Regions from separate parts of the Mesorhizobium sp. M0058 genome, predicted to be linked through region 1. Evidence: predicted binding sites of a transcription regulator. Region 1 holds the regulator's gene; each other region holds the start of a gene.
The links. Region 1 encodes PhoB, which activates phosphate uptake and scavenging genes when phosphate is short. Its sites were predicted from a motif close to TGTCATNNANCTGTCAT; they were not measured.
Positions count from the first base shown of each region.

Region 1 (7,480 bases):
CTGCCGGCATCGCCGACGACAAGGAAATCGGCAAGACCTGCATCGCCATCCGCAAAGACGGCAAGGCTGTCGACATTGACGGCGACTACACCGAGACGCTGGCCCGCATCGACTCCAACAAGAGCGGCGTTGGCGTGTTCGGCCTCGCCTTCTACGAGAACAATGCCGACAAGCTGAAGGTCGCTACCGTCGAAGGCATCGTGCCTTCGACGCAGACCATCGCCGATGGCACGTACCCCGTGTCGCGGCCGTTGTTCTTCTACGTCAAGAAGGCGCATCTGGGCGTCGTTCCCGGCCTCAAGGAATATGTCGAGTTCTTCCTTGATGACCAGATGATCGGCCCGGAAAGCCCGCTCGCCCAGTACGGCCTGGTTTCCGCTCCCGACGCCGAACGTCAGGGCCAGCGCGACGCCTTCGCCGCCGGAAAGACGATGTAATCAACCGACCGGATCAGGGCGCGGACCAAATCCGCGCCCTGATTTCGCCGCTTGCCGCAACGGTGGCGGCGATCTGAATTTTCCCTGGGGTGGGTGATGTCGTCCTTGCTCGTACTCGCCATAGTCATCGCCATAGGCGTGGTCGCTTTTGTGATCGGCCGCCAGCGCGCAGCGGCGCAGGATACCGGCAAGGTCAAGCCGCATTCGCGCGCGCATTATCATGGCTGGTGGGCCTTTCTGCTCGCGGTCCTGCCTGCCGTCCTGCTGCTCGCCGTCTGGGATATCGGCTCTTCCTTCTATCTCGACCGGCACATCCATGCCGCTTTGCCCGAGCGCACCGCCGACACAAAGGTGGCCAGCGAAGCGCTCGACGCCAGCATGGTGAAGAGCCTGGCCAAGGGCCTGCGCCGGCTCGATGGCGATACCGCACTTCCCGCTACTTTCGCCGAATTGCAGCCGCTGCTCGCCGCCAAGGGCGTGGCACTGGCCAGCGACACACAGGACTATATGATCCCGATCGCGGTCGAGGCGAACCAGGTCCAGGACCGGCTCGGCCTGTTCGGCGCCGTGCTGACCTTCGCGCTGTCGGTCGCCGGCGCCTTCTATGCGCTGAGGCAGATCGCGCCGCGCGCCAGGGCGCGCAACAATGTCGAGAAGCTGATGCTGTGGGGGCTGCTTGCGGCCTCGACCATCGCCATCCTGACCACGGTCGGCATCGTGCTGTCGATGCTGTTCCAGACGATCACCTTCTTCGAGAGCGTATCGCCGATGAGCTTCTTCTTCGGCACGGTGTGGGATCCGCGTTTCGCCGCCGCCGGTTCCGGCGGCAGCCAGGGTCAGTTCGGCCTGATCCCGCTACTCGCCGGCACGCTCTACATCGCCGCCGTCGCGCTTCTGGTCGCAGTGCCGGTCGGGCTGATGTCGGCGGTCTACATGTCCGAATATGCCTCGCGCGGTGTGCGCTCGGTGGTCAAGCCGGCGTTGGAACTGCTGGCCGGCATTCCGACCATCGTCTACGGCATCTTCGCCGTTGTCACGCTCGGACCGTTCTTGCGCGACCTGTCGGCGGCACTCACCGGCGGCTCGCCCTTCATCCAGGGCCAGAGCATCTTCACCGCCGGTCTGGTGATGGGCGTCATGCTGATCCCGGTCGTGTCCTCTTTGTCCGACGACATCATCACCGCGGTGCCGCGCGCAATGCGTGACGGCTCGCTCGGCCTCGGCGCCACGCGCTCCGAGACGATCAAGCGGGTGATCCTGCCGGCGGCACTGCCCGGCATCGTCGGCGCCATCCTGTTGACGGCGTCGCGCGCCATCGGCGAGACGATGATCGTCGTGCTGGCGGCGGGCGTCGCCGCCAATCTGACGGCCAATCCGTTCGAGGCGATGACGACCATCACCGTCAAGATTGTCAACCAGCTGACCGGCGATCTCGAGTTCAACTCGCCGCAGACGCTGGTCGCCTTCGCGCTCGGCCTGACGCTGTTCGCGCTGACGCTGGTGATGAACATCGTCGCCCTCTACATCGTGCGCAAGTACCGGGAGCAGTACGAATGACCGACATCCCCCTGGACACGATGGCGGGTGCCGTCGCGCGTCCGCGCCGCGACATCGGGCTGAAGGCGCGCTATGCCGCCGAACGCCGGTTCCGCATCTATGGCGTGATTGCGATCTCGGTGGGCCTGGCGTTCCTGGCCATCATGTTGATCACCATCGTCTCGAAAGGCTACACCGCCTTCTGGCAGACGACGGTGACGCTTCCGATCACCTTCGATGAGAAGGTCATCGACCCCTCGAACAAGCGTGCCACAGACCCGAATGTGCTGATCAAGGCGAACTATCCCAAGCTCGCCGAAAACGCGCTGGTGGCCAAGCTCGGCATCGATCCGGCCAACAAGCCGATGATGCTGAAGCTCAGGGGCTTCCTGTCGGAAGGCGCCCGCGTCCAGCTGCGCGACATCGTCTCCGCCGATCCGTCGGTGATCGGCAGGACGCGTGACGTCGACATCCTGGCTGCCGCGAACCTCGACTCGGCCTTCAAGGGTCAGATCGACCTCGGCGTCGATGAAGCGCGCCGCAAGGTGTCCAACCAGCAGATCGACTGGATGAACAAGCTTAAAGCCGACGGCGTGATGGCCGAGCATTTCAACACCGGCCTGTTCACCTATGGCGCCTCCAGCCGGCCCGAAACGTCGGGCATGGGCGTGGCGATCATCGGCTCGTTCTACATGATGGTGATCGTGCTGTTGCTGGCGCTGCCGATCGGCGTCGCCGCCTCGATCTATCTCGAGGAATTCGCCAAGAAGAACCGCTTCACCGACCTGATCGAGGTCAACATCAACAATCTCGCGGCGGTGCCGTCGATCGTCTTCGGTCTGCTTGGCCTTGCCGTGTTCATCAACTTCCTCGGCATGCCGCGCTCGGCTTCCTTCGTCGGCGGCCTGGTGCTGACCTTGATGACATTGCCGACCATAATCATCGCCACGCGCGCCGCCCTCGCCGCGGTGCCGCCGTCGATCCGCTCGGCGGCCCTAGGTCTCGGCGCCTCCAAGATGCAGATGGTGTTCCATCACATCCTGCCGCTTGCCGCCCCAGGCATCCTTACCGGCACCATCATGGGCCTGGCGCGTGCGCTCGGCGAGACAGCACCGCTGCTCTTGATCGGCATGGTCGCTTTCGTCGCCGATTATCCGACGACGCCTTTCGATCCGGCGACCGCGCTGCCGGTTCAGATCTATATGTGGGCAAACGAGGCTGAGCGCGCTTTTGTCGAGCGCATGTCCGGCGCCATCATCATCCTGCTCGTCTTCCTCATGGCCATGAACATCACCGCGATCGTGCTCCGGCGCCGGTTCGAGCGGCGCTGGTAGAAAAAAGGCAATTTGGTATGAACATCATGACCGAACAGTCCCTTGAGAATGCAGTGGGCGACAAAATGAACGCCAAGTCGAACGAAGTCATCAAGATGCGCGGCGACAAGGTCGGCGTCTTCTACGGCGAGAAGCAGGCGTTGTTCGACGTCAATCTCGACATCCGCCAGAACCAGGTGACGGCGCTGATCGGCCCGTCCGGCTGCGGCAAGTCGACCTTCCTGCGCTGCCTCAACCGCATGAACGACACCATCGATTCGGCGCGGGTGACCGGCAAGATCACGCTCGATGAAGACGACATCTACGACAAGAACATCGATGTCGTCGAACTGCGCGCCCGCGTCGGCATGGTGTTCCAGAAACCCAACCCGTTCCCGAAGTCGATCTACGAGAACGTCGCCTACGGCCCGCGCATCCATGGGCTGGCCAAGCGCAAGTCCGACATGGACCAGATCGTCGAGCAGAGCCTGAAGAAGGCTGCGATCTGGAACGAGGTCAAGGACCGCCTGCAGGAGCCCGGCACCGGCCTGTCCGGCGGCCAGCAGCAGCGCCTGTGCATCGCGCGCGCCATCGCCGTGTCGCCGGAGGTGATCCTGATGGACGAGCCCTGCTCGGCGCTCGATCCGATCGCCACCGCCCGTGTCGAGGAGCTGATCGACGAACTGCGCCAGAACTACACGATCGTCATCGTCACCCACTCGATGCAGCAGGCGGCGCGCGTCTCGCAGCGCACGGCGATGTTCCATCTCGGCTATCTCGTCGAGGAGGGCGCCACCGACAAGATGTTCACCAACCCCGACGACAAGCGCACCCAGGACTACATTACCGGCCGCTTCGGCTGAGCCGTCCGGCGGGTGAATTTTCAGGCACGAGGACCAAGATCATGGGTGAACATACCGTCGCCTCCTTCGATGAAGAGCTCGGGCAGATCAGCAAGCTGATCCGCGACATGGGCGATCTGGCAGGCTCGATGGTCAGCGGCTCGACCAGGGCGCTGCTCAATTCGGACAATGCGCTGGCACAGCGTGTCGTTTCCGACGACGCCATCATGGATGCGCGCCAGCGCGAACTGGACGACCGCGCCATCACGCTGATCGCCAAGCGCCAGCCGATGGCCAACGATCTGCGCGCCGTGGTCGGCTCGATCCGCATGGCGGGCGACCTCGAGCGCATCGGCGACCTCGCCAAGAACATCGCCAAACGCGTCGGCACCGTGGGCTTGAGCGTCACGCCGCGCGACCTCTCGCACTCCATCGATGCCATGGCGCAACTGGTGCTGATCCAGGTGCAAGGCGTCGTCGAGGAATATGCCGCCACCGATGCGGCAGCGCTTGCAAAACTCAGGAATGACGACGAGCGCATCGACGTCAAATACACGTCCGTGTTTCGTGAGCTCTTGACCTACATGATGGAAGACCCTCGCAACATCACCGCCTGCACGCATCTCTTGTTCTGCGCCAAGAATCTTGAGCGCATCGGCGATCATGTCACCAACATCGCCGAAAATGCGTATTATGTGCTGACCGGCCAGCAATTGCCCGCCAATCGTCCGAAGCAGGACGAGACGGCGATGGCCACGCCGGCCTGATGAGGGTGAACTGCCTATGATCGCGCCACGCATCATGGTCGTGGAGGACGAGGAGCCGCTGGGCGTGCTCCTCCGCTACAACCTCGAATCCGAAGGCTATCAGGTCGAGGTGGTGACACGCGGCGACGAAGCCGAGATCCGCCTGCAGGAAAACGTGCCCGATCTCCTGGTGCTCGACTGGATGGTGCCCGCTGTTTCCGGCATCGAGCTCTGCCGGCGGCTTAGAGTGCGGCCCGAAACCGAGCGGCTGCCGATCATCATGCTGACCGCGCGCGGTGAGGAAAGCGATCGCGTGCGCGGCCTGTCCACCGGTGCCGACGACTATCTGGTCAAGCCATTCTCGACGCCGGAGTTCATGGCGCGCGTGAAGGCGCTGCTGCGCCGGGCCAAGCCGGAAGTGCTGTCGAGCGTGCTCAAGGTCGGCGACATCGTGCTCGATCGAGAATCGCACCGGGTCTACCGCAAGAAGAGCGAGATCAGGCTCGGACCGACCGAGTTCCGGCTGCTCGAATTCATGATGCGCCATCCCGGCCGCGTGTTCTCGCGCAGCCAACTGCTCGACAATGTCTGGGGCGAGACGATCTATATAGACGAGCGAACCGTCGACGTCCATGTCGGGCGCTTACGCAAAGCGGTCAACAACGGCCGCATGCCGGATGTCATCCGTACCATTCGCGGCGCCGGCTACGCGATCAGGGAAGATTAGGATGCTGCGCGTCGCGCCGTTGCCGGCCATTCAGGCGACATGCTTGCCGGATTTGGCCTGAATGCCCGGCGCGAAAATCTCCTGATCGACGAAGCCGAGCGCGCGCATGGCACAGCCTTCGCGGATCAGCGGCAGCTCGTTGGGCTCGGTGTCGAAGGAGATCGATTTCGAGTGCTGGCCGCCGGCGGTCTGGGCGATCGCTTCGCGCAATGCCGGTTCGATCAGGTCGAAGGCGGCGGCGCTGACGCCTACCATGGCGACGGGTGCCGGATCGATCAGCGCAAACAGGCTGCCGAGGCCGAAGCCGAGCGCCTCGCCGGCCCTGCGATAGGCTTCGCGCTCCGGGCCGTCGGTTTCGCGGGCGCGCGCGGCGAGTGCGCGCATATCAGCGTCGCCGATATCGACCGGCTCGGCATCCTCGCCCATCATTTTGGCGCTGCGCCAGATGGCGTAGTTTCCGGCATAGGCTTCCACGCAGCCGCGCCGCCCGCAGCGGCAGAGCGCGCCGCCCGGACGGTGGATCATGTGGCCGAACTCGCCGCCCGAGGAATGGGTGCCGGTGAACAGTTCGCCTTTCAGCACCAGGCCCATGCCGATGCCGTGCGATAAGAGGATGGCGATAAAATTGTCGCGGTAGCGCTCGGGCTGGCGCCATTGCAGCGCCACCGCCATCATGTTGCAATCGTTCTCCATGGTGGCAGGAATGCCGAATTCCGCTTCCAACATGTCGGCGAAGGCAATGTCGGTCAGTGGCGTGATCGGCGACCACAGCATGGCGCGCGCCTGCGAATCGGTGATGCCCTGGATGCCCATGGCAATGCGGGCGATGCTCTGGACATCGAGGTCGGGATCCTCAAGCCGCCGCCGGACGATTGCTACGCATTCGCCAATCAGCTCGTCGCGCGGCTTGGTCAGCGTGTCCAGCCGGCGCTGTTCCTCGGCGACGACGTGGCCGGCATAGTCGATGACGGTGACGGACAGGAAATTGAGCGACAGCACGACGGTCATCACCGCCGCCGCTTCCGGGTTGAGACCAAGGCCCACCTGCGGCCGGCCGCGTTTCAGTGCGCCGGTCTCGCCAGGTTTGCCTTCAATCAGGATGCCTTCTTGAATCAGATCAGACGAGATTGCCGATATGGTCGAGTGGCTGAGGCCGGTGGTCGCCGCAATCTCGGTCCGCGACGGCTGGCCGGCCCGGCGCACGGCTGAAATCACCATCGCACGGTTGCGACGGCGCAGATCGTCGTGGCGGATTCCAACCGACATTTGTTTCCTCCCGGCCTCCTCGCGCCTCATGATAGTGACGGCGTTCGACGGCACCAGCCAAATATTGGCAGACGCCGGCAGCCCTGTCATTGTTTATTGCGGACCTCGAAAAAATTCGGCACGGCCATCAGAATCCATCAGAATCGATGTTGACAGCGCGTTATCATTGAACCAGTATTTTTTCGAGGCTCGAAAAAATAGCGCCTCTGTGTGCCGGCCCTCGGGCCAGTTTTGTCGCGCCGCACGCGGCGCAGGGAGGATTATGATGAACAGATTTGCAGCCGCCATGCTGGCGGGTGTCGCCATGTCGCTGGCGCTGATGTCGGTCGCGCAGGCGAAGGACAAGGTCATCGGCGTGTCGTGGTCGAACTTCCAGGAAGAGCGCTGGAAGACCGACGAGGCGGCGATGAAAACGGCGATAGAGGCTGCCGGCGACAAGTACATTTCCGCCGACGCGCAGTCCAATCCCGGCAAGCAGCTGACCGACGTCGAAAGCCTGATCTCGCAGGGCGCCAACTCGCTGATCATCCTGGCGCAGGACGCCTCGGCCATCGGCCCGGCGGTGCAGAAGGCGCTGGACGAAGGCATTCCGGTCGTCGGCTATGACCGCCTG
Region 1 is NZ_JAMYUQ010000008.1:793-8,272, reverse strand. Features, by position in the region: gene NKJ75_RS14880 (substrate-binding domain-containing protein) at 1-437, shown strand, start outside; gene pstC (phosphate ABC transporter permease subunit PstC) at 534-1,994, shown strand; gene pstA (phosphate ABC transporter permease PstA) at 1,991-3,307, shown strand; gene pstB (phosphate ABC transporter ATP-binding protein PstB) at 3,325-4,149, shown strand; gene phoU (phosphate signaling complex protein PhoU) at 4,191-4,895, shown strand; gene phoB (phosphate regulon transcriptional regulator PhoB) at 4,912-5,601, shown strand; gene NKJ75_RS14850 (ROK family protein) at 5,632-6,867, opposite strand; gene xylF (D-xylose ABC transporter substrate-binding protein) at 7,133-7,480, shown strand, end outside.

Region 2 (7,480 bases), 310 kb from region 1:
CCGGCGTGCTCCTCGTCGACGTCGATGACGACTTCCTCGACCGGCTCCAGCAATTCACCGTTCTCGCCCTTCTGCATGACGACGCGCGGACGCGACACGGCGATTTCAAAGCCTTCGCGGCGCATCGTCTCGATCAGCACGGCCAGCTGCAATTCGCCGCGGCCGGAAACGAAGAACGAATCCTTGTCGGGCGATTCCTCGATCTTGAGCGCGACATTGCCTTCGGCTTCTCGCAGCAGGCGGTCGCGGATGACGCGGCTGGTCACCTTGTCGCCTTCAGTGCCGGCGAGCGGCGAATCATTGACCAGGAAAGACATGGTCACGGTCGGCGGATCGATCGGTTGCGCATGCAACGCCTCGGTCACCGCCAGGTCGCAGAACGTGTCGGCGACAGTGCCCTTCGACAGGCCGGCAATTGCCACGATGTCACCCGCCTGCGCCTCTTCGATCGGCTGGCGCTCGAGGCCACGGAACGCGAGGATCTTGGAGATGCGCCCGGTTTCGATCTGCGTGCCGTCATGGTGGAGCACCTTGACCGCCTGGTTGGACTTCAGCGTGCCGCTCTCGATACGGCCGGTAATGATGCGGCCGAGGAACGGATTGGCTTCCAGGATGGTGCCGATCATGCGGAACGGGCCGGGATGAACGGTCGGCTCCGGCACATGCTTGATGACGAGGTCGAACAGCGGCGCCAGGCCCTGGTCCTTCGGGCCTTCCGGATTTTCCGAGACCCAGCCATCGCGGCCAGAACCGTAGAGGATCGGGAAGTCGAGCTGCTCGTCGGTGGCGTCAAGCGCTGCAAACAGGTCGAACACCTCGTTGACCACTTCGACGTGGCGGGCGTCCGGACGGTCGATCTTGTTGATGACGACGATCGGCTTCAGGCCGACCTTGAGCGCCTTGCCGACGACGAACTTGGTCTGCGGCATGGGGCCTTCGGCGGCGTCGACCAGCACGATCGCCGAATCCACCATCGACAGGATGCGCTCGACCTCACCGCCGAAATCGGCGTGGCCGGGTGTGTCGACGATGTTAATGCGGGTGTCCTTCCAGTCGACCGAGGTCGCCTTGGCCAGGATGGTGATGCCGCGTTCCTTTTCGAGGTCGTTGGAATCCATGGCGCGCTCGGCGACGCGCTGATTGTCGCGGAAGGAACCGGATTGCCGCAGCAATTGGTCGACGAGGGTGGTTTTTCCATGGTCGACGTGCGCGATGATCGCGATATTACGAATTTTCATTTTGTGGTCTCGGGAGCGTTGCAGGCAGCAGGCCAAAAGGCGCCGCCTCTTTCGGTTGCGCGGCTCATACAGGGTTTTTCGCAATTGCGAAAGAGGAGGCGCACCACCAAATACTCATCAAATCTTAAGCATCTCGGTGTGAGATGGTTTTGTTAACCAAGGCGGGAACCTTTCTGGGCCCGGGTAGTTCGAAATTCATGACCGACAAACTCAACCGATTTTGGCCCCTCATCGCTTCGGTCGCATTCGCTGCCGTGCTGGCGGCCAATGCCGCTCAATCGGCCGCCACGGTGAAGGAAGCCAATCCGGCTTCGTCGTCCGACCGGACGGCCGAGCAGATGTTTGCCGACGCCCCTGATGGCGTCGACCCCGTGGTCACCGGCCCGGTCAGCGCCTCTTTCAAGCAGAGGCAGCAGGTTGCAGGCTGCGACAGCGCGGTGTGGCCGAAGATTCCGACGGTTTGCTACTCGGACTGACGGCTGCCCATTCGAGGCATAGCGATCCTTCGCACCGACCCAAAGGCTTACGCCGACCGCACCGGATCGAGCGTCACCTTGTAAAGCTCGATGTCGTCGCGATCCATCAGCCGCACGGTCAGCTGCTCTGTCGCCCCTGAAATGCCCACCAGGCCAAAGAACTGCAGGCCGGCCGAGGGTGGCAGGTTCTGGCCCTGTTCGGTGGTCGGCGCCTTGATGAATTTCAGCTCCGGGCCGAAGGTCATGTCGAAATCATTGGGACCGAAGGTACCGGCGTGGATCGGGCCCGAGACGAATTCCCAGAAAGGATTGAAATCCTGGAACCGCGCCTTGTCGGGGTTGTAATAGTGCGCCGCCGTGTAGTGGACATCGGCGGTCAACCAGACCGTGTTGGTGATGCCGGCAGTCTTGATGTAGCGCAACAGGTCGGCGATCTCGAGCTCGCGGCCTTTGGGCAGGCCATTGTCGCCATTGCTGATGGCTTCCGCGCCGACCTTCTTGGCGCCGTCGTCCCAGACGACGAGGCCGAGCGGCATGTCGGCGGCAATGATCTTCCAGGTCGCCCTGGAATTCGTCAGCTCGCGCTTCAGCCATTTCGTCTGCTGTTCGCCCAGCATGCGTGACTGCGGCGTCATGTCCTCCTGCATGTCGGGGCCGTTCGGGCCGCGATAGGAGCGCATGTCGAGGAAGAACACGTCGAGCAGCGGCCCATGCGCGATCTTGCGGTAGACGCGGCCGGGCTCGGACGGCTCGTAGCGGATCGTCGTCATCTCATGGAAGGCGCGCGCCGCACGCGCCGCGAGCACATGGACGGATTTTTCGGTGTAGCGGCTGTCGGCGCCGAGATTCTTCGAATCCGACCAGTTGTTCAGCACCTCGTGATCGTCCCACTGGTAGAAGGTCGGGCAGATGGCGCTCAAGGCCAGAACGTTTTTGTCCATCATGTTGTATTTCCACTGGTCGCGGTACTCATCCAGCGTCTCGGCCACCTTGCGCTTGCCGTCGATCAGGACGACGTTTTTCCACTTGCCGCCGCCAGGCAGGTCTACCTCGTCCTTCATGGCGCCATCGGCATAGATGGTGTCGCCGGAATGCAGGAAGAAATCCGGCGTGTGCCTGGCGATGGTGGCGTAGGTTTTCATGCCGGTCTCATCGATTCCCCAGCCCTGGCCGGCCGTGTCGCCCGACCAGGCGAATTTTATGTCGCGCTTCGAGGCGGGTGCTGTGCGGAAACGGCCGACGATCGGTTCGGAAACGGCGTTGATATCCGACAGGTCGGCGGCAGTCATCCGGTAGAAGATATCCTGGTCGGAGGCGAGGTCGGTGAGCAGGCGCTTGACCGTGAAGTCGCTGGCCGGCGAGGTATCGAGCGGCGCCAGCCGCGTCGCATTGGCGAAGTTTTCCGTCGACGACACTTCGAACATGACGCGCGAAGGCCGGTCGGTGCGCGTCCACACCATGCCGCTCGAGGCATCGACATCGCCGGACTGGACGCCATGGGTGAAGGCCGGGCGCTGGCTGGCGCGCGAATAATAGGGCAAAGCGAGCCCCGATGCGCCGAGCAGACCGGCGGCGCTGGCAGAGGTGACGAAAGCGCGGCGGGTCAACGAGATCTTGTTCATGGCTGTCTCCTGATGGCTTCGAACGGTGCCAGCAAGCTCCAGCTTCAATGTTTCAGCCACATCTCGGGAAGATGAAACTTTGATAACAATCGACAGGTGATCTCCGCCCTTGAGGGGGGAGATGTCGCCGAAGGCGACAGAAGGGGGTCGCCTCGCTTGGAGCGCCGACCTCCTATGCGCAAGAGGCTGAGTCCGGTCGCACGGACCCCCTCTGGCCGCTTCGCGGCCATCTCCCCCCTGAGGGGGGAGATTAGTACCGCGCCTTACGCCGCTTGCGGCTCCGGATCGAAAGCCGGCCTGCTCGTATTGATCAGCAGCGACAGACACGCAGCCACGATCGCCGTCAAGCCGGCGATCAGGAAGGCCAGTTCGTAATTGCCCTGCAATTCGCGCATGGTGCCGCCGAAGGCAGCGGCGGTGGCGGCCCCCACCTGGTGGCCGGCGACGATCCAGCCGAACACGATCGGGCCGCTGCGGTCGCCGAAGGCCTCGTTGGCGAGCCTGAGCGTCGGCGGCACGGTGGCGATCCAGTCCAGACCGTAGAGCACGGCGAAGATGATCAGGCTGGTCGCCGAGAAGCCGGAATAGGGCAGATAGATCAGCGCCAGGCCGCGAATGCCGTAGTAGACGCCGAGCAGCTTGCGCGGGTCGAAACGGTCGGTGAGCCAACCCGACAAAGTCGTGCCGATCAGGTCGAAAATGCCCATCAGCGACAACAGGCCCGCGGCCTGCACCTCGGGGATGCCCATGTCGCCGCAGAAGGAGATCAGATGCGTGCCGACCAGCCCGTTGGTGGTGAAACCGCAGATGAAGAACGTGGCGAACAGATACCAGAAGACGCGGGTGCCGGCAGCGCGGCGCAGCGTGTTGAGCGTATGCGCCAGGAAATTGCCTTGCGATGCCGGCGACACCGGCGGCACGTCATCCGCCCCGGCGCCATAGCGCACCATGCCGATCGAAGCGGGACGCTCCGGAACCAACAGCCAGACCAGCGGCAGAAGACAGGCAGTGGCGATCGAGACGGCGGTAGCGACGGGCTGCCAGCCGCCCGACTGGGCGAGCGATGCCAGCAGCGGCAGGAACACCAAGAGGCCGGTGGCGCTGGAGGCCGACATCAGCCCCATCACCAAGCCGCGATTGGTCTTGAACCAGCGGTTGACGATGGTGGCGCCGAGCACGGTGGCGACCGCGCCGGAGCCGATACCTGAAAACACGCCCCAGGTGAGGAACAGATGCCATGGCTCGGTCATCAGCAGGCTGAGCGCGGTCGAGCCCGACATGATCACAAGCGAGGCAAGCAGCGTGCGGCGCAAGCCGATACGCTCCATCAATGCGGCGGCAAACGGCCCGGTCAGGCCGTAAAGGAAGATGCCGATCGCGGCGGCAATCGAAACCGTATCGCGCCCCCAGCCGAAGCTTTTATCCAACGGCAGCATCATCACCGAGGGTGCGGAACGAAGCCCGGCCGCGATCAACAAGCAGAGGAAGATGACGCCAACCACGACGAAAGCGTAGCGCTGGCCAAAGGGACGGGATTGAGCTATCATGTTACTGACCGGTACGTTGCAGGGTGAGGACATGTATACGTACCGATCGGTAACACGTCAATCGAGTCATACCATGCCAACGGACAAAAATATTGAACTGACCATCAAGGACGGTCATGCAGCCGCACCGCCCAAGGCTGCCAAGAAAATCCTCGACGTGGCCTACGACCTGTTCTACCGCCGCGGCATTCGGGCGATCGGCGTCGACGAGATCGTCAAGCGCGCCGGCGTCACCAAGCCCAGCCTCTACCGCAGCTTTCCCTCCAAGGACGAGCTTGCCGCTTCCTATCTCAGGCAATATGACCGTGAGTACTGGGAGCGTTTCGACGAAGCCGTGGCTGCCCATCCCGGCGACCCGCGGGCACAGCTCAGGGCTTTCCTGACTCGCGTCGGCAAGCGCACGCAAAAGCCGGACTATCGCGGCTGCGGCATGACCAACGCGGCGGTGGAATATCCCGAACATGGCCATCCGGCGCGCGTCGTCAGCGAGGCCAACAAGCAGGAGTTGCGCCACCGCCTGCGCGCGATGGCCGCAGCGATGGGCGCTAAAGACCCTGACACGCTCGGCGACGGCCTGCTGCTGTTGATCGAAGGCGCCTATATCAGCGGCCAGCTCTTCGGCCTCGGCGGCCCGGCGCAATCGGTGGCCCGCAACGCCGACCTGCTGATCGAAGCGAGCTTGAAGAAATAGCATTTTCTAACGTTGGCGCCGACCCTCACCTGCCGGCATCCTTTCCCGGAAATGGGGCGAGGAACGCTCTCATCACGATTTCGCCAATTGCCAGCGTTGCAAGGTTGTCGCCAGCGGCGCAGCCGGCCACTTTCTCCCGTTCAGGGGGAGAATTGCCCGGCAGGGCGATGTGGGTGGCGCCAACGTTGAGATTGGCACGCTAGGCCGGCCGCAGATTTGGCGATAGGCTGGGGCGAACTTCACGGGAGACGTCCGCATGCGAACCCTGCTGCTTGTTCCATTCGCCCTCGCCGCCCTATCCCAAACCGCCCATGCCGACGGAATATCCAGCGTCTACACCGACCTCGACTCGCAAAAGGATTGCGTCACCTATGCGCAGGCCGAGGAAGGTGACGGCGACTGGGCCGAACTCGCCTGCTCCGGCTATCGCGGCTATCCCGTGCTGATCGCCTACGACGATGCGCGTGAATCGCTATTCTACGGGTTTCCGCCCGGCGGCGAGATGACCTCGGTCTGGGAGAGCTTTTCCGGCTTCAACTCGTCCGGCGCCAAGGTCGAATGGCGCATCGAGACCAAGGGCGACGTTGCCGTTCCCTTCGCGGTGATCCACCGCCGCTCGATCAGCAATCCCGAGGATGAGAACAAGCCGACCGAAGTGCTGCTCGTCGCCAAGGTCGCCCAGATGGAAGCCCGCGACGGCTGCACCATCGGCCTCGTGCTCGCCACCGGCAACCCTCAGGCCAACGACCAGGCGCGCAAGCTGGCGGACGAAAAGGCGAAGAGTTTCGCCTGTGGCAAGGACAAGCACACCGTCATCGGCAACGTGCCGGCGTTTGGTCGGGTGGATAACTAGCCACGTGGGTGCAAGGCACCCCCCTCTGCCCTGCCGGGCATCTCCCCCTCAAGGGGGGAGATTGGCAGCTTCGCTGGCGGCGCTTTTCTTTCGGCGCTGAAAATTGACGAAAGCCGTTGCGACATCCGATCTCCCCCCTTGAGGGGGAGATGGCCGGCAGGCCAGAGGGGGGTGCCTCGCGCTGGCGTTTGCCGCTTACTTGAACGAGACGCAGGCCTCTCTCGGCGCTACTTCGCCGCCTTCGCCCGTGCGATCGCGTCGACGATCATCTTCTTGGCGTATTTGGAATCGTGCCAGCCTTCGATCTTGACCCATTTGCCGGGCTCGAGATCCTTGTAGTGCTCGAAGAAGTGCTGGACCTGGTCGCGGGTGATCTCGGGCAGCTGCGTGTATTCGGTGACGTTTTCGTAGCGCAGCGTCAGCTTCGGCGAGGGCACGGCAATGACCTTCTCGTCCTGGCCGGCATTGTCTTCCATCACCAGCACGCCGATCGGCCGCACATTGATGACGCAGCCCGGCACCAGCGCGCGCGTGTTGCAGACCAGCACGTCGATCGGGTCGCCGTCGCCCGACAGCGTGTGCGGCACGAAACCGTAATTGCCGGGGTAGCGCATCGACGTATGCAGGAAACGGTCGACGAACAGCGTGCCGGCCTCCTTGTCCATCTCGTACTTGATCGGCTCGCCGCCGATCGGCACCTCGATGATGACGTTGATGTCCTCGGGCGGGTTCTTTCCGATGGCAATGGCTTCGATTCGCATGGCTTAAATCCCTCTCTCGATGTCCAAGATCGATAGCGGGCGGCGCGGCATGGTGCAATGCGGCGATTGGTGCGAAGCGCTAACGGAAGCGCACGGTTTATGATGATTTGTAACCGAGGCCGGTCATTCCCAGACGAAGGCGACCTTCTTGAGCGCCCTCTGCTCGAAAACCTCGACGCCTTCGGCGACGTCACGGCCACCCGCGCCGGCATAGAAGGAAAGTGCGTTCTGGTTGTCTTCCAGCGCCCACACCACCATTCCCTTCAGCCCGTGGTCGGCAAGCCGCGCCCGC
Region 2 is NZ_JAMYUQ010000008.1:313,909-321,388, forward strand. Features, by position in the region: gene typA (translational GTPase TypA) at 1-1,238, opposite strand, end outside; gene NKJ75_RS16405 (hypothetical protein) at 1,436-1,714, shown strand; gene NKJ75_RS16410 (alkaline phosphatase D family protein) at 1,762-3,336, opposite strand; gene NKJ75_RS16415 (MFS transporter) at 3,600-4,883, opposite strand; gene NKJ75_RS16420 (TetR/AcrR family transcriptional regulator) at 4,957-5,574, shown strand; gene NKJ75_RS16425 (hypothetical protein) at 5,831-6,427, shown strand; gene ppa (inorganic diphosphatase) at 6,655-7,188, opposite strand; gene NKJ75_RS16435 (GNAT family N-acetyltransferase) at 7,312-7,480, opposite strand, start outside.
Region 2: a site for PhoB is predicted at 3,408-3,424, ahead of NKJ75_RS16410 (alkaline phosphatase D family protein). Genes of this name have one in related genera too.

Region 3 (7,480 bases), on a different contig from region 1:
CTCATCGCACCACAGCCGACGAGGACGGCATTCATCATCCAGCATTCCTCCCGTCCGGTCCTCCAGACCGAATGTCACGGCATTTCCGGCATCACCGTAAACGTTTCTCCGTAAACGTTTACGAGAACACACCCGATGGCGTAGAATGTCAATCGGCTGCCAGCGAAAATCATCCCGAAGCCTTGGCCTGGGCGGCAGCCGGTGCTAGCCAAGACAGGGGGAGAACTGTCCTTGGCGTCCAGCATCCATGACCTTGCGCGTCACCTGAACATTTCGATCGGCACCGTGTCGCGGGCGCTGAACGGCCGCGCCGACGTCAATGCCGACACCCGCCAGCGCGTGCTCGCCGCCGCCAAGCAATTGAACTATTCGCCCAACCAGTCCGGCCGCAGTCTGCGGCAAGGCACCACCCATTCGATCGCCTTCATGCTGCAGCCGCATCCGGGCGACCAGCAATATGGCGAACCGTTCTTCATCCCGTTCCTGATCGGTCTGCAGGGCCGACTTGCCGAGGATGACCTGGATCTGATGGTCGTCATGGGCGAGCCCGGCCAATATCAGCAGGAGAGGCTGCGCCGCGTGGTTGAGACGCGCCGGGCCGACGCGGTCGTGTTGGCCAATACACGGCGGGAAGACGATCGAATCGACTATCTCAGCAAGGCCGGCTTTCCCTTCGCCACGCTTGGCCGAAGTCAATCCGGCGACGACACCTATCCTTCGCTCGATATAGATTTCGAGAGGGCGGGTGATGAAGCCGTCGACCGGCTGGTCGCGCGCGGCCACCGCCGCATTGCCGCCATCCGCCCTTCGCTTGATCTGAACTTCGGCTACCTGTTCCTCGACGGCTACCGCAAGGCGCTGAAGCGGCATGGTATCGAAGTCGACCCCGGCCTGATCGCCGACGGCTTCATCAACGAGGCCGGAGGCTACCAGGTGACGCCGCGCGTGATGCTCTCCAAGGACCGGCCCACAGCCATCATCTTCAACAATGACGCAATGGCGCTCGGCGGCTGCAAGGCACTGGCCGAGATGGGCATCAGGCCCGGCCACGACATCGCGGTGATCGTCATCGTCGACACGCCGCTCTGCCGCTATTTTTCACCGGCGCTGACCGCCTTCCGTCCGTCGCTGGAGCCGATGGGCCGGCGACTGGCCGAAATGCTGCTGGCCTCGCTTCCCGCCTTTGCCGGCCCGGAAGGTCCGCGCATCATCCGCGAAGTCTGGCCGCTGGAGCTGATCGCCCGCGACAGCGATTGATAGTGCGTCTCTCCCTTCTCCCACAAGGGAGAAGGAAGAGGCCCGCTCTGTCACGCAAGTATCATGTTCGCGTCCTAGACCGCTTTGCGAGAGGGCGACATCGTCGATGCGATGCGGTGGCCCCTTTGCGCCGCTCAAGGCTTGTCACAAAGAGGATCTCCATGAAAAATCTGCACCGAACCGTGTCGCTCGGCGCCGTGCTGGCGCTGTTTACCGCCCTGACCCCTGCCCTTGCCGGCAGCACCGCCACCGTTGGCGGCTTCGTCAACAAGGGCCTGGTCGGCGTCGGCCGCATTCCGGCCGATCAGAAGGACAAGTTCGGCGAGACCTTCGGCTCCGGCTCCGGCATGTCCATCGACGCCGCAAGCTGGACCCGTGGCGCGGACGGCTACAAGGGCTCGCTCTGGTTGCTGCCCGACCGCGGCTACAATGTCGTCGGCACCACCGACTACCGGCCGCGCCTCAACACTATTCGCATCGAGTTCACGCCGGTAGCACTAGGCGCCACGCCCACCTCCGGCCAGGAACAGACAGGCGTCAAGGCGACGCTTGCCGATTCCCTGCTCCTCACCGACGACAAGGGCGCTGACGCCACCGGCCTCGATCCGCTCAACGGCGTGCGCGCGGCCAATGGCGACCTGCCGATCCTGCCCGAGGCCAATGGCAAGCTGGCGCTCGACAATGAGGCGATCGCGCGGCTGCCCGACGGCACCATGTTCATCTCTGACGAATACGGCCCCAACATCTACCGCTTCTCGGCCGACGGCCATCTGTTGTCGGCAACGCAGCCGCCCGCCGCTTTGGTGCCGATGCGCAAGGGCGCGCCGAACTTCGCCTCCGACAATCCGGGCCCCGGTGCAGCCGAACCCGATCCGAAGGATCCCGAAACCGGCCGCCAGAACAATCAAGGCCTCGAAGGCATGGCGCTGACGCCGGACGGCAAGTCGCTGATCACTGTGCTGCAGTCGGCGCCCCGCCAGGATGGCGGCGATTCGCCCGCGACGCGCCAGAACACCCGCGCGCTGGTCTACGACGCCTCCGACCCGGCCCATCTCAAGCTGGTGCATGAATATGCCGTGCCGCTGCCGGTGTTCAAGGACGCCAAGGACAAGACCAAGGTCGCCGCGCAGAGCGAAATCGTGGCGCTGTCTGACAAGACCTTCCTGATGCTGGCGCGCGACAGCGGAAACGGCCAGGGGGTGAAGGGCGATACTTCGCTGCTGCGCCAGATTTTCGTCGTCGACGTCTCTGGCGCCACCGACATTGCCGGCGGCGCCTTCGATGCCGCCGACAAGCCGCTGGCGCCCAAGGGCGTGCTCGACCCCTCGGTGACCCCGGCCAAGCTGACGCCGTTCATTGACATCAACGACAACAAGGAACTCGGCCGTTTCGGCCTGCATGACGGCAAGCCGAACGACAAGAACAATCTCTCGGAGAAGTGGGAAGCAATGTCTGTGGTCAGCCTGCTCGATCCGGCGCTGCCCGACGACTATTTCCTGTTCGTCGGCAACGATAACGACTTTCTCACCCAAGACGGTTTTCAGGTCGGCGCGCCCTACAAGGCCGACGACGGCGCCGATGTCGACACCATGTTCCTGGTCTATCAGGTCACGCTTCCGGGCCTCGCCAAGAAGTAGCCGTTTACGGAAAGGCGGACGCGCCCGGCGCGTCCGCCTCTAAACGTTTGTCGGCGATCAGCGATGCCGTGAAGGCACCTATTTCAAAATCTCCGCATCCCTTGGCACGCCGGCATCGATCGGCTCGGCGGTCCGGCTCGACACGGCCATGATCTTGCCTGCGGCCGACAGGTTCGGGCGCACATAGACCTGGGCTACGCCGTTGACCCGGCTGTAGAGGTCGATAATGTCCTGGTTCATGAAGCGCACGCAGCCCGACGACGCGTTCTTGCCGATGGAATCCCATTCCGGCGTGCCGTGCAGCCGGTACATCGTGTCCTTGCCGTCGCGGAACAGATAGAGCGCACGCGCGCCGAGCGGGCTCTGCGGTCCCGGCGGCATGCCGTCCTTATATTTCGCCAGTTCCGGCCGGCGCTGGATCATTTCGGGCGGCGGCGTCCACACCGGCCATTTCTTGCGCGCCTGGATCACGGCGCTGCCGGTCCAGCCAAACCCGGCCTTGCCGAGGCTGACGCCATAGCGCATTGCCTTGCCGCCGTCGCGCACCAGATAGAGAAAATGCTCGGATGTATCGACGACGATCGTGCCGGGTTTTTCGCCGGTCGGATCGTCCACGATCTGGCGCACGAACTTCGGATCGAGCTTGGCCACGGGGATTGCCGGCAATGAAAAGCCCTCATCGACGCGCGCCGAATACATGGTGGCGGCATCGCCCAGAGCCGGTTCGGGCGCCGGAGCGGGCGTTGGCGGCACCACGACGTCGGTCGTGGTGCAGGCTGAAAGCGCCATGGTAGCGGCACCCAAAGCGGATATTCCAAGAAACGCGCGCCGGTTCAGGCGCTCGGAAAAAAGCGGATTGTCGGACATGATCCCCCCAGCCTATTCATCATATCCAACAGGATATGCGACCCCACGCGGCGACGACCCATATCCCATTCCGAATGTTTTGAGAACTGATTAGCTTGAAGCCGCCAGGTGGCATGTTCCAATGCCGCATCGACCTTGTCCGTCAAATCGGCGATCATTGCCGGGCGGACTTTGAGATGAACCTTCGCCGAACAGCCCATGGACGAAAAAATACCACCGCGCCGGCGCACCGGCGACCTGACCAGCGGCCCGATTCCGCGCACGCTGCTTTTGTTCGCTCTGCCGGTGCTCGGCTCCAATGTGCTGCAGTCGCTCAACGGTTCGATCAACGCTGTCTGGGTCGGCCGCTTCCTCGGTGAATCGGCGCTGACCGCCACCTCCAACGCCAATCTGGTTCTGTTCCTGATTCTTGGCACCGTATTCGGCATCGGCATGGCCGCCACCATCCTGGTGGCGCAATCGGTCGGCGCCCGCGACCTGCCCGAGGCGCGGCGCATCGTCGGCACCAGCGCCAGCTTCTTCTTCCTCGTCTCGGCTATCTTCGCCGTCTGCGGCTGGATCTGGGTCGACGCCATCCTCAACACACTGGGCACCCCGCCCGATGCGCTGCCGCTGGCGCGCTCCTATCTGCGTATCATCTTCGTCGCCGTGCCGATGATGAACCTTCTGTCCTTCGTCATGACGGTGCTGCGCGGTGCGGGTGATTCGCGCACGCCATTCTTCTTCATGGCGCTCGCGGTCGTGCTCGACATCATCCTCAATCCGCTGCTCATTCGCGGCATCGGCCCCTTCCCCGAACTCGGCATCGCCGGCTCCGCCACCTCGACGCTGATCGGCCAGACGGTGAGCGTGATCGCCATCCTCGTCGTGCTTTATGCCAAAAAGCATCCGTTGCGGCTCGCCGGCGCGAACCTCGCTCTGCTGCGGCCGGATCCGGCGCTGCTCAGGATCGTCGTCTTCAAGGGCGTGCCGATGGGCCTGCAGATGATCGTCATTTCGGCGGCGGCGCTGACCGTGATGGGCATCGTCAACTCCTACGGCTCGCAGGTCGCCGCCGCCTACGGCATCGCGGCGCAGCTGTGGACCTATATCCAGATGCCTGCACTGGCGATCGGAGCCGCAGTCTCGTCGATGGCGGCCCAGAATGTCGGCGCCGGGCGCTGGGACCGCATCGGTCGCATCGCGGCGTCCGGCGTCGGCTTCAACCTGGTGCTCACCGGCGCCCTGGTGGCGCTGCTGTTCCTCTTCGACAGGCCGGTGCTCGGCCTGTTCCTTAGCCGCGACAGCACCGCAATCGACATTGCAGCCCACATCAACAAGGTGGCGTCCTGGTCGTTCATCCTGTTCGGCGTCACCATCGTGCTGTTCGCCACCGTGCGCGCCACCGGTGCCGTGATGCCGCCGCTGATCATTCTGGTGATTTCCGTGCTGGTCGTGCGTACCGGCTTTGCCTACTTCTTCAGGAGCTACATCGGCGAGGAAGCGCTGTGGTGGAGTTTTCCGGCGGGATCGATCACCTCGCTGGTGCTGGCCGCCGCCTATTATCGCTTCGGCCGCTGGCGCACCATGCACATGATCGAGGACCGGCCGGCCGCCGGCGAGCCGCCCGACACCGGCCTCGGCATCCCGCGCGGACGGGCAAACATGGCGCCCGGGACGCCAAACGGGTGAGGCTCAGCGCGCGTATTTGACGCCGAACCCCAGCGCTACGACAGAGAACAGCGTGATCATGCCGGCGAAGGCCAGGCTTGCCGTCGTCGGAGTGGCCCAACTCGACAGCAGCCCAATGCCGATCACCGGCAGCGCATTGCCGCAGAAGCAGCAGATGAAGAACGCCGACACCAATTCGGCGCGACGCTCGGCAGGTGCGATCTGGTTCACCACCTGCAGGCCGCCGCGATAGCCGAGCGCCGCCGCCACGCCGCACACAGCGGTGGCGGCAACCATCAGGGACATTGACGCGAAAAACTGAGCAGCAACCATCAGCCCTACGGCCGGGATCATCAGCGCCAGCGCGGCTAGCATGCCGGCGCGGCTGGACAGTCGGACCGTGGCCAGAATGGTCGCGGCCGCAACGATCGACAGTTCAAAGAACAGCCCGCCGGCCTCGGCATGGTTGGCCACATGCAGCTGCTGCGCCAGGATGCTCGGCGCCAGGGCTGCATAGAAGCCGACCAGCGCCATGGCGCCGAAGCCGGTGACGGCCGGCGCCACGAAAGCGGCGCGGATATCAGCGGGCACCGACAGCCGCGGCCGCAGCGAAACATCGGCCAGCCTTCCCGGCCGCGAAACGGTTTCCCTGGTGCGCCAGATCAACAGCGTCACCACCACGAGCAAGGCAAGATAGACCGCAAACGTTAGTCTCAACGGCCAGGGCGCATATTCGGCGAGCAGGCCCGATGCCAGCGCGCCGAGGCCAAGGCCAACGAAGTTGGTGCTGGTGGCGATGATTGCCGCGCGCGATTTGTCCTTACCCTCGATCAACTCGGCAAGCCAGGCCGTGCCGGTTCCCGCGCCGACGCCGATGCCAAGGCCGCTCAATATGCGGGCGACATCGAGCCATGCGACATTCTCGGCCAGCAGGAACACCACCGCGCTGACCACCGCTATGGCCATCGACGCCAGCGCCGCAGGACGGCGGCCAATGCCGTCGGACAAGCGCCCGAACATCAGCAATGCGCCGAGATTGCCGACGACATAGACGGCGTAGACCAGCGTCAGCGTGATCTGCGAGAAACCGAAGGCCTGCTTGTAGATGACGTAAAGCGGCGTCAGCACCGTGCTGCCGGCGAACAGCGCGGCGATCATGGCGGCAACCGCGGCCATCGCGGGCCGGCCATCGAGTCCGTTGTCGCGCGTCGTGGTCTCGGCATAGCTGGTCATGGCAACCTCCGGCCAATCGCCCAACGCCCAATTGCGCCCCAACGTCCATGTAAGGATGGCCGTTCCACGCGCCGAACTTCATCCTGACAACCTTGTCAGGATGGTCTTGCCCGAAGTCCTCGCTTAACGTCTTTCCATCGAGAGGGAGAATCCATGGGAAAAGGTAGAGTCGAGGCATTCACCGATGGGGTGGTCGCCATCATCATCACCATCATGGTGCTGGAGCTGAAAGTGCCGCATGGCCAGGATTTTTCAGCGCTTCTGCCGCTGTGGCCGATCTTTTTCAGCTATGTCTTGTCGTTCATCAATGTCGGCATCTACTGGAACAATCTGCACAACATGTTCCACACCGTCCAAAGGGTCGACGGCCGCGTGCTGTGGGCCAACCTCAACCTTCTGTTCTGGTTGTCGCTGATGCCGGCAACGACGGCCTTCATGGGCGAGAACCATTTCGCGCCCGTCCCCGTCGCGGTCTATGGCATCGACCTGGTGCTGTGCGCGGTCGCCTACACCTTTCTCGCCACCAAGCTGCACCATTTGCACGGCAACGACACCGCCTTCGCCAAGGCGCTGGGCAATGACCGCAAGGGCAAGATCTCGGTGGCCCTCTACGCCGCAGCCGTCCCGCTTGCCTTCGTCAACCAATGGATCGGCGTTGCGATCTTCGTGCTGGTGGCCGCCGTCTGGTTCGTGCCGGACACGCGTTTTTCGCGGGTGCTGGAAAAGTAGCGTAGGACGTCTCTACTTGCGCATCGCCTTCAGCTTTTCGGCAACCGACGCCGCAAGGTCGGCATAGCGCTCCTCCAGCCGCTCGGCCGCCTTGATGATCGAAAAAT
Region 3 is NZ_JAMYUQ010000006.1:204,877-212,356, reverse strand. Features, by position in the region: gene NKJ75_RS12240 (Gfo/Idh/MocA family protein) at 1-38, opposite strand, end outside; gene NKJ75_RS12235 (LacI family DNA-binding transcriptional regulator) at 232-1,257, shown strand; gene NKJ75_RS12230 (esterase-like activity of phytase family protein) at 1,419-2,894, shown strand; gene NKJ75_RS12225 (L,D-transpeptidase) at 2,973-3,761, opposite strand; gene NKJ75_RS12220 (MATE family efflux transporter) at 3,960-5,432, shown strand; gene NKJ75_RS12215 (MFS transporter) at 5,436-6,644, opposite strand; gene NKJ75_RS12210 (TMEM175 family protein) at 6,798-7,373, shown strand; gene NKJ75_RS12205 (hypothetical protein) at 7,386-7,480, opposite strand, start outside.
Region 3: a site for PhoB is predicted at 1,306-1,322, ahead of NKJ75_RS12230 (esterase-like activity of phytase family protein). Genes of this name have one in related genera too.

Region 4 (7,480 bases), on a different contig from region 1:
AAGGTAATGGCGCGCTCGGCATGCGCGGTCTTGATGTGCATATGCACCGGCTCGCCGCTGCCGTCGCCGAAAACCACTGTCGAGCCCTTCGGCCCGGTGACTTTCAGATTGCCCGTACGCACCAGGCGGTCGAGAACGCGCTTCAACAGAATATTCATCACCAAATGTCCCCTCACGGTCAGACTGGCGGACCAATTCTGCAACAATATATAGGGGTTCGAAAAGTTCCATTTGGCACAAAAATGCCCGGGCGAGAGGCCCGGGCATTGGTCCAGAAAGGCTGGATGACGAGGAAGTGATTGGAGCGCTGCTCCCCTCGCTTCCCGATCAGGCCCCGTGCGGGATCAGGCGTTGTCTTCTTCGCCGCCTTCGAACTCGGTGTTCGGGTCGAAGAAGTTCTCCGGCCGTGCGTTGTCGTTGATGTCATCGCCATAGATGGCTTCGGCGGTGGTCAGCGTCTCGCCCTTGGCCTGGCGCTCGGCTTCGTCGGCCGTGCGGGCGATGTTGAGGCTGATGGTGACCTCGACTTCCGGATGCAGCGCAATCGCCACATTGGTGACGCCGATGGTCTTGATCGGCTGGTTGAGCTGGATCTGGTTGCGGTTGACCGAGAACCCTTCGGCGGTCAGCAGGTCGGCGATGTCGCGGGTCGACACCGAACCGTAGAGCTGGCCGGTCTCGCCTGCGGAACGCACGGCGATGAAGCTCTTGCCGTCGAGCTTTTCGGCAACCTGGCTGGCTTCCGACTTGCGCTCGAGGTTGCGCGCTTCGAGCTGCGCGCGCTGCCCTTCGAACTTCTTCTTGTTGGCTTCGTTGGCGCGCAGCGCCTTGCCCTGCGGCAAGAGGAAGTTGCGGGCAAAGCCGTCCTTGACCTTGACGGTATCGCCCATCTGGCCGAGGCGGGAAACGCGTTCGAGAAGAATCACTTGCATGGTCTTGTTCCTTCGTCTGGGCACCGACCGCGGGATCGGCGCCGAATTGAATGGAACAGGTCAGGAAGCTCTGAGCGCCTTGGCGCCGGTGTCGCTGTCCTGCCTGTCGCGGCAGTTAGAGGCTTTTCACCTCAACTCGGGATTTCAATGCACGTCGCCAAGAGTGGGCCCGGTTTTGGGGCAACGACATGCATCATCAAATTACCCCTGCGGCGCCCGTCGCCGTGGGAGAAGGAAGCAGGCGGCGAACCGCCTGCTTCGGAGATCTTAGCGAACCACGTAGGGCAGCAGGCCGAGGAAGCGGGCGCGCTTGATCGCCTTGGCGAGTTCGCGCTGCTTCTTCTGGCTGACGGCGGTGATGCGCGACGGCACGATCTTGCCGCGCTCGGAAATGTAGCGCTGCAGAAGACGCACGTCCTTGTAGTCGATCTTGGGCGCATTGGCGCCAGAGAACGGGCAGGTCTTGCGGCGGCGATGGAACGGGCGCCGGGTCGGGATCTGATTGATGTCGACCATTATTCTGCACCTCCTTCAACGCCTTCGCGCGGACGGCGCGGACCACGATCGCCACCGGCATCGCCAAATGAGCGCGGCGGACGATCGCCACGGTCGCCGCGATCACGGTCGCCGAACGAGCGCGGACCACGATCGCCACGGTCGCGGTCGCCGAAGCCGCCGCGTTCCGAGCGCTCTTCGCGCTTCTGCATCATGGCCGACGGGCCTTCCTCATGCGCCTCGACCTTGACGGTCAGGAAACGCAGCACGTCCTCGGACAGGCCCATCTGGCGCTCCATCTCGTTGAGCGCTGCCGGCGGGCAGTTGAGGTCCATAAGCGTGTAGTAAGCCTTCCGGTTCTTGTTGACCCGGTAGGTGAGGGACTTCAGTCCCCAGTTCTCGACCCGGCCGACGGACCCGCCATTTGCGGAGATGACGCCCTTGTACTGTTCGACAAGCGCATCGACCTGCTGCTGCGAGAGGTCCTGCCGGGCAAGGAACACATGTTCGTATAGAGCCATAGTGGTTCAGTGCCTTTCTTCGTTTCTCTCCCGGATCCTCGCGGCAAAAGCCTCTGCAACTTCTCTGACCCGCTGATCCCGAGGGGGCGGGGAAGAAAGGAGCATTTCGAGACGGTCGAGAGCGGAGACACGGGAGGCGGAAGCGCTTCTGGCTTCACACGAAGGTTTTGGGTAAAACCTCCGGCCCTCCGTTCAGCCCCCAGCAAGGACCGGCAGATTGCGGGCGTCTATAAAGCAAATTGGCTGGAAGGCAAGGGTAACGCATGCTCCGGACAGCGTCCTGGCGTCGCAGGGTTGGAAAAATACCAGGCATCAACTCGTATGCGGGGTACCACCGTTGATCGTTTCGGGGAAGAAGTCCGGAGCCGCCTTACGCTTGCCGAACATCATGTCGTATTGCAGCAGGCGGAAGTCGTTGATCGCCGGATCAACGTCCTTCTGCCGCGCCCAGTCCGGCGTGGCCTCACCTGACGGTGTCAAAAGCAGATTGCGGTCGACGACGCGATAGCGTTCGCGCAACGCGCCCAGGAAGCCGGTGTAGTAGGGGTGCGTGATCCCGGCCGTTGTCAGGATGTGGTAGGGCAGGAAGGCCGGGCTCACCGCGCCCATATCCTGCGCCGGACCGGTGCGGTTAGACCAGATGACCAGCGGCGTCTGATGATGCTCCAGTGCCGCCTCCGGCGTCGGTTCCTTGCGCGGCGCGACATTGTCCTTCAGGTAACCGGTTTCGACATAGACGGGGCCGAGCGGCGGCAGATGGTCGCCGAAGAAGGCGATGACCGTCGGCCGCTCGCGCTTCTTCGCCCATTCGATCAATCGTTCGAGGCCACGGTCGGCATCGGCGGAGCCTTCGGCGTAGCTGAGCAGCGATTCCCGCGCCCATGTGCTGATCGGTGCCGCGACCTTGTGGGTCGGATTGTAATAGCGGTACGGCTCGTAGGGACCGTGGTTCTGCAGGCTGACGGCGAAGAAGAACACCGGCCGCTCGCTGGCGTCGGCCTCTGCGATGATCTCGTCGGTCATCGACGCATCGGAAGCCAGCGGCCCGCGCTTTTCCAGTGGCGGCAGCGTCTCTTCCGAGCGGAAATCGTTGAAGCCGAAATCGGCATAGACGGCGCCCCTGTTCCAGAACCAGTTGGTGCCCGGATGGATGGCGCGCGCCCGGTATCCCTCGCTTTTCAGGAAGGTCGCCAGCGACGGCGTCGGTGTGCGCACATATTGCTGGTAGGGGATCGAGCCCGCCGGCAGGAAGGCATTGGAAAAGCCGGTCAGCGCCTCGAATTCGATGTTGGCGGTCATGCCGCCGAATTCCGGCGAAAACATATAGCCGGAACGCAGCGCCCGCACATTGGGGATCGGGTCAGGCGTGATTGTGACGCCGGGCAGCTTGGTCGGATCCCAGAAAGATTCGCTCATCACCACGATGATGTCGGGTTTCTCATCCGGTACCGAGGCCGCCACAGCAGGCCTGTCGATCGCGTCGATCGCCTTGTCGGAATAGCCCGCCGGCGCCGAGACATGCGCCATCGGCACGTTGAGCGCGAAGGCCAGCGCAAACCCGTTGGAGGCGTAGTTCTCCTTCTGGTCCCACATGATCGGGATGATCTGCAGCCGGTCGCGGGTCCACGAGAAGGTGGCGTAGTCCATGATCGAGACGAAGAAGGCGAGCAGCGGCACTGCCAGCGTCAGCCGCGCCAGCCGCCCTTTGCGGCTGAGGATCGGAACCTTGCGGCGCCACAACCGCCAGCCATAGATCAGCAGCGACAGGCCGGCGACGATGCCGACCGCCATGGCGAGCGCCGTCCAGGGCCGCTCGCGCACCAGGAGCGGCATCAGTGCCATGATCTGGCGCGAATAAAGAAAATCGGTTGGGTAGAGCGGATCGCCGAGATAATGCGACTTCTGATGCCCGACAAAGGCCAGCGCCAGCGTCAGGGGCGCCACGATCATCAGGCTCTGGTGACTGCGGCCAAGCACGGCGTCCAGTCCCATCAGCACCAATGCAAAGACAATGATGGTGGTCCAGCCCGGCTTGAATGGCTGCAGGAAGAAGTCGACCGTGCCGAAGAAGTCGCCGCGCACGATCCATTCGATAGCGAACACCAGGATGGCGGAGGCAAGCAGCGTGACCAGACCGTAGCGGATGACCGGCCATCTGCGCCCCGGCAGGTAGCCGGTGGACGGATCGTCTTCCAAGAATTGTGGCGCGGGTACGGCCGCGCCTTTCCTGATCCTAGCCACGTCTCTTCCCCCGGCCCAAGCAACGCGTATTTCCACTCGCGCCACCGTTCTGTCATAGAACTGTCATGCAAAAGCTAGCGCCTGTGGCGAAAATAAGAAGAGCCAGCAAACGATTCGTGAGCGGTTTTCATCAGGTGTGATCGGCAAAAAGCCTTTGGGAACAGGGACTCGAGGTCAGCTCCGGTTCAAGCGAGAGCCGAAATGCCGCCTCCGGGCTTGACTTGACGGTCCGCCTTGCGTCACAGGCAGGAAAAATCAGCCGCTGGAGAGCGCCCAAATGGCCGTCGCATTCACCTTTCCGGGACAGGGCAGCCAGGCTGTCGGCATGGGCAAGGACCTCGCCGACGCCTTCCCCGAGGCACGCAGGGTGTTCGAGGAAGTCGATGATGCGTTGGGCGAAGAGCTGTCGAAACTGATCTGGGAAGGCCCGGAAGAGGCGCTGACCCTGACTGCCAATGCCCAGCCGGCGCTGATGGCGGTCTCGCTGGCGGCGATCCGCTCGCTGGAAGCGCGCGGCTTTTCGCTGAAGGACAAGGTTGCCTACGTTGCCGGTCATTCGCTCGGCGAATATTCCGCCCTTGCCGCGGCCGGTTTCGTTTCGGTCGCCGATGCTGCCCGGCTGCTGCGCATCCGCGGCAACGCCATGCAGGCGGCGGTGCCGGCCGGCGAGGGCGCCATGGCGGCGATCATCGGACTGGAACAGCCCGACGTCGAAGCCGCTTGCACCGAGGCCGCAACGGGATCCGGCAAAGTCTGCCAGATCGCCAACGACAATGGCGGCGGCCAGCTGGTGATCTCCGGCGCCAGGGCGGCGGTGGAACTCGCCGCGAAACTGTGCACAGAAAAGGGCGCCAAGCGGGCGCTGATGCTGCAGGTCTCCGCACCCTTCCATTCGGCGCTGATGGCGCCGGCGGCCGATGTCATGCGCGAGGCGCTGGCCGGCGTGACCAAGAATGCACCGGTCGTGCCCGTCGTCTCCAACGTCACTGTAGCCCCGACCAGCGACCCCGACGAGATCGCGCGCCGCCTGGTCGAGCAGATCACCGGCCGCGTGCGCTGGCGCGAAACGGTGGAGTGGTTCGGCGCCAACGGCGTCGCCACGCTGTTTGAGATCGGCGCCGGCAAGGTGCTTTCCGGCCTGGCGCGGCGGATCAACCGCGACATCGCCACATCCGCCGTCGGCACGCCGCCAGATGTCGAGGCGGCGCTGGCCGCGCTTGCATAATCCACTGGCGATTCAACCCCTCCCGTGGGAAGGGTGTTCTCTTAAGATCAGGAGACGAAAATGTTCGAACTGACCGGCCGCAAGGCGCTCGTCACCGGCGCATCGGGCGGCATTGGCGAGGCGATTGCCCGGGTGCTGCATGCGCAAGGCGCCATTGTCGGCCTGCACGGCACCCGCATCGAGAAACTGGAGACCCTGGCCGGCGAACTCGGCGACCGGGTAAAGCTGTTCCCGGCCAATCTTGCCGACCGTGACGAGGTCAAGGCGCTTGGCCAGAAGGCCGAAGCCGAACTCGAAGGCGTCGACATACTGGTCAACAATGCCGGCATCACCAAGGACGGCCTGTTCGTGCGCATGGCGGACGCGGATTGGGACAGCGTGCTGGAGGTGAACCTCACCGCCGTGTTCCGGCTGACCCGCGAGCTGACCCATCCGATGATGCGCCGCCGCCATGGCCGCATCATCAACATCACCTCGGTGGTCGGCGTCACCGGCAATCCTGGCCAGACCAATTATTGCGCCTCCAAGGCCGGCATGATCGGCTTTTCCAAGTCGCTGGCGCAGGAGATCGCCACCCGCAACATCACCGTCAACTGCGTCGCCCCGGGCTTTATCGAATCGGCCATGACCGACAAGCTCAACGACAAGCAGAAAGACGCGATAATGGCCGCGATCCCGACGCGCCGCATGGGCACGAGTGTTGAAGTGGCGTCGGCCGTCGCCTATCTCGCCTCCAACGAGGCAGCCTACGTCACCGGCCAGACCATCCATGTCAACGGTGGCATGGCCATGATCTGACAGGATATTGCCGGGTGATAAGAAGACATGGCCGGCTTGTGAAAAGAGACCATTTCGCCTTGGACCTCAGCCATTTTTCGTGTAATGCGGCCCGCAACCCGGCGGTTCGGGCAAAAACCGGTCCGGCATCGTTGCGTTTCCGGCAGGACCATCTTTCAGCTTGATTAGCGGCATTCTGCCCGCTAACGAAGACAGACAAACAAAAGACGAGGATGCCCCAAATGAGTGACACCGCAGAGCGCGTCAAGAAGATCGTCATCGAACATCTTGGCGTCGATGCCGACAAGGTGACGGAGCAGGCGAGCTTCATCGATGATCTGGGCGCAGACAGCCTCGACACGGTCGAACTCGTCATGGCCTTCGAAGAAGAGTTCGGCGTCGAGATTCCGGACGATGCGGCCGAGACCATCCTGACCGTCGGCGATGCCGTGAAGTACATCGACAAGGCTTCGGCCTGACACCATCCGCAGTCATCACCGGGGAGGACCTGCGATGAGGCGTGTCGTCGTCACGGGCCTTGGCCTGGTTTCGCCGTTCGGCATGGGCTTCGAGCACAGCTGGAAGGAACTTCTGACCGGCCGCAGCGCCGCGAAGCGCGTCACCGAGTTCGAAGTGGAAGATCTTGCCTGCAAGATCGCCCACGTCATTCCTCGCGGTGACGGCACCAACGGCACGCTCAATCCCGAAGCCGTGCTCGAGCCCAAGGAACTGCGCAAGATCGGCGACTTCATCCTTTACGGGATTGCGGCCGCCGACGAAGCGCTGAAGGATTCCGGCTGGGAGCCCAGCACCGAAGCCGAGCGCTGCGCCACCGGCGTCATGATCGGCTCCGGCATTGGCGGCCTCGAGGGCATCGCCGAGAACGCTATCATCCTGAAAGAGCGCGGACCGCGCCGTATCAGTCCATTCTTCATTCCCGGCAACATTATCAACCTGGTATCTGGCCAGGTATCGATCCGGCATGGGCTGAAAGGCCCCAACCACGCCGTCGTCACCGCCTGCTCGACCGGCGCGCACGCCATTGGCGATGCCGCCCGGCTGATCATCTTCGGCGATGCCGACGTGATGCTGGCCGGCGGCGCGGAATCGCCGGTGACCAGACTATCGCTTGCCGGCTTCGCTGCTTGCCGGGCACTGTCCACCGACCGCAACGACACGCCTGAGAAGGCCTCGCGTCCCTATGACCGCGACCGTGACGGCTTCGTCATGGGCGAGGGCGCCGGGGTCGTCGTGCTGGAAGAACTCGAACACGCCAAGGCGCGCGGCGC
Region 4 is NZ_JAMYUQ010000004.1:133,230-140,709, reverse strand. Features, by position in the region: gene NKJ75_RS08170 (cyclopropane fatty acid synthase) at 1-158, opposite strand, end outside; gene rplI (50S ribosomal protein L9) at 345-932, opposite strand; gene rpsR (30S ribosomal protein S18) at 1,200-1,448, opposite strand; gene rpsF (30S ribosomal protein S6) at 1,448-1,948, opposite strand; gene NKJ75_RS08150 (LTA synthase family protein) at 2,261-4,189, opposite strand; gene fabD (ACP S-malonyltransferase) at 4,467-5,414, shown strand; gene fabG (3-oxoacyl-[acyl-carrier-protein] reductase) at 5,475-6,212, shown strand; gene NKJ75_RS08135 (acyl carrier protein) at 6,434-6,670, shown strand; gene fabF (beta-ketoacyl-ACP synthase II) at 6,705-7,480, shown strand, end outside.
Region 4: a site for PhoB is predicted at 4,240-4,256, ahead of NKJ75_RS08150 (LTA synthase family protein). Genes of this name have one in related genera too.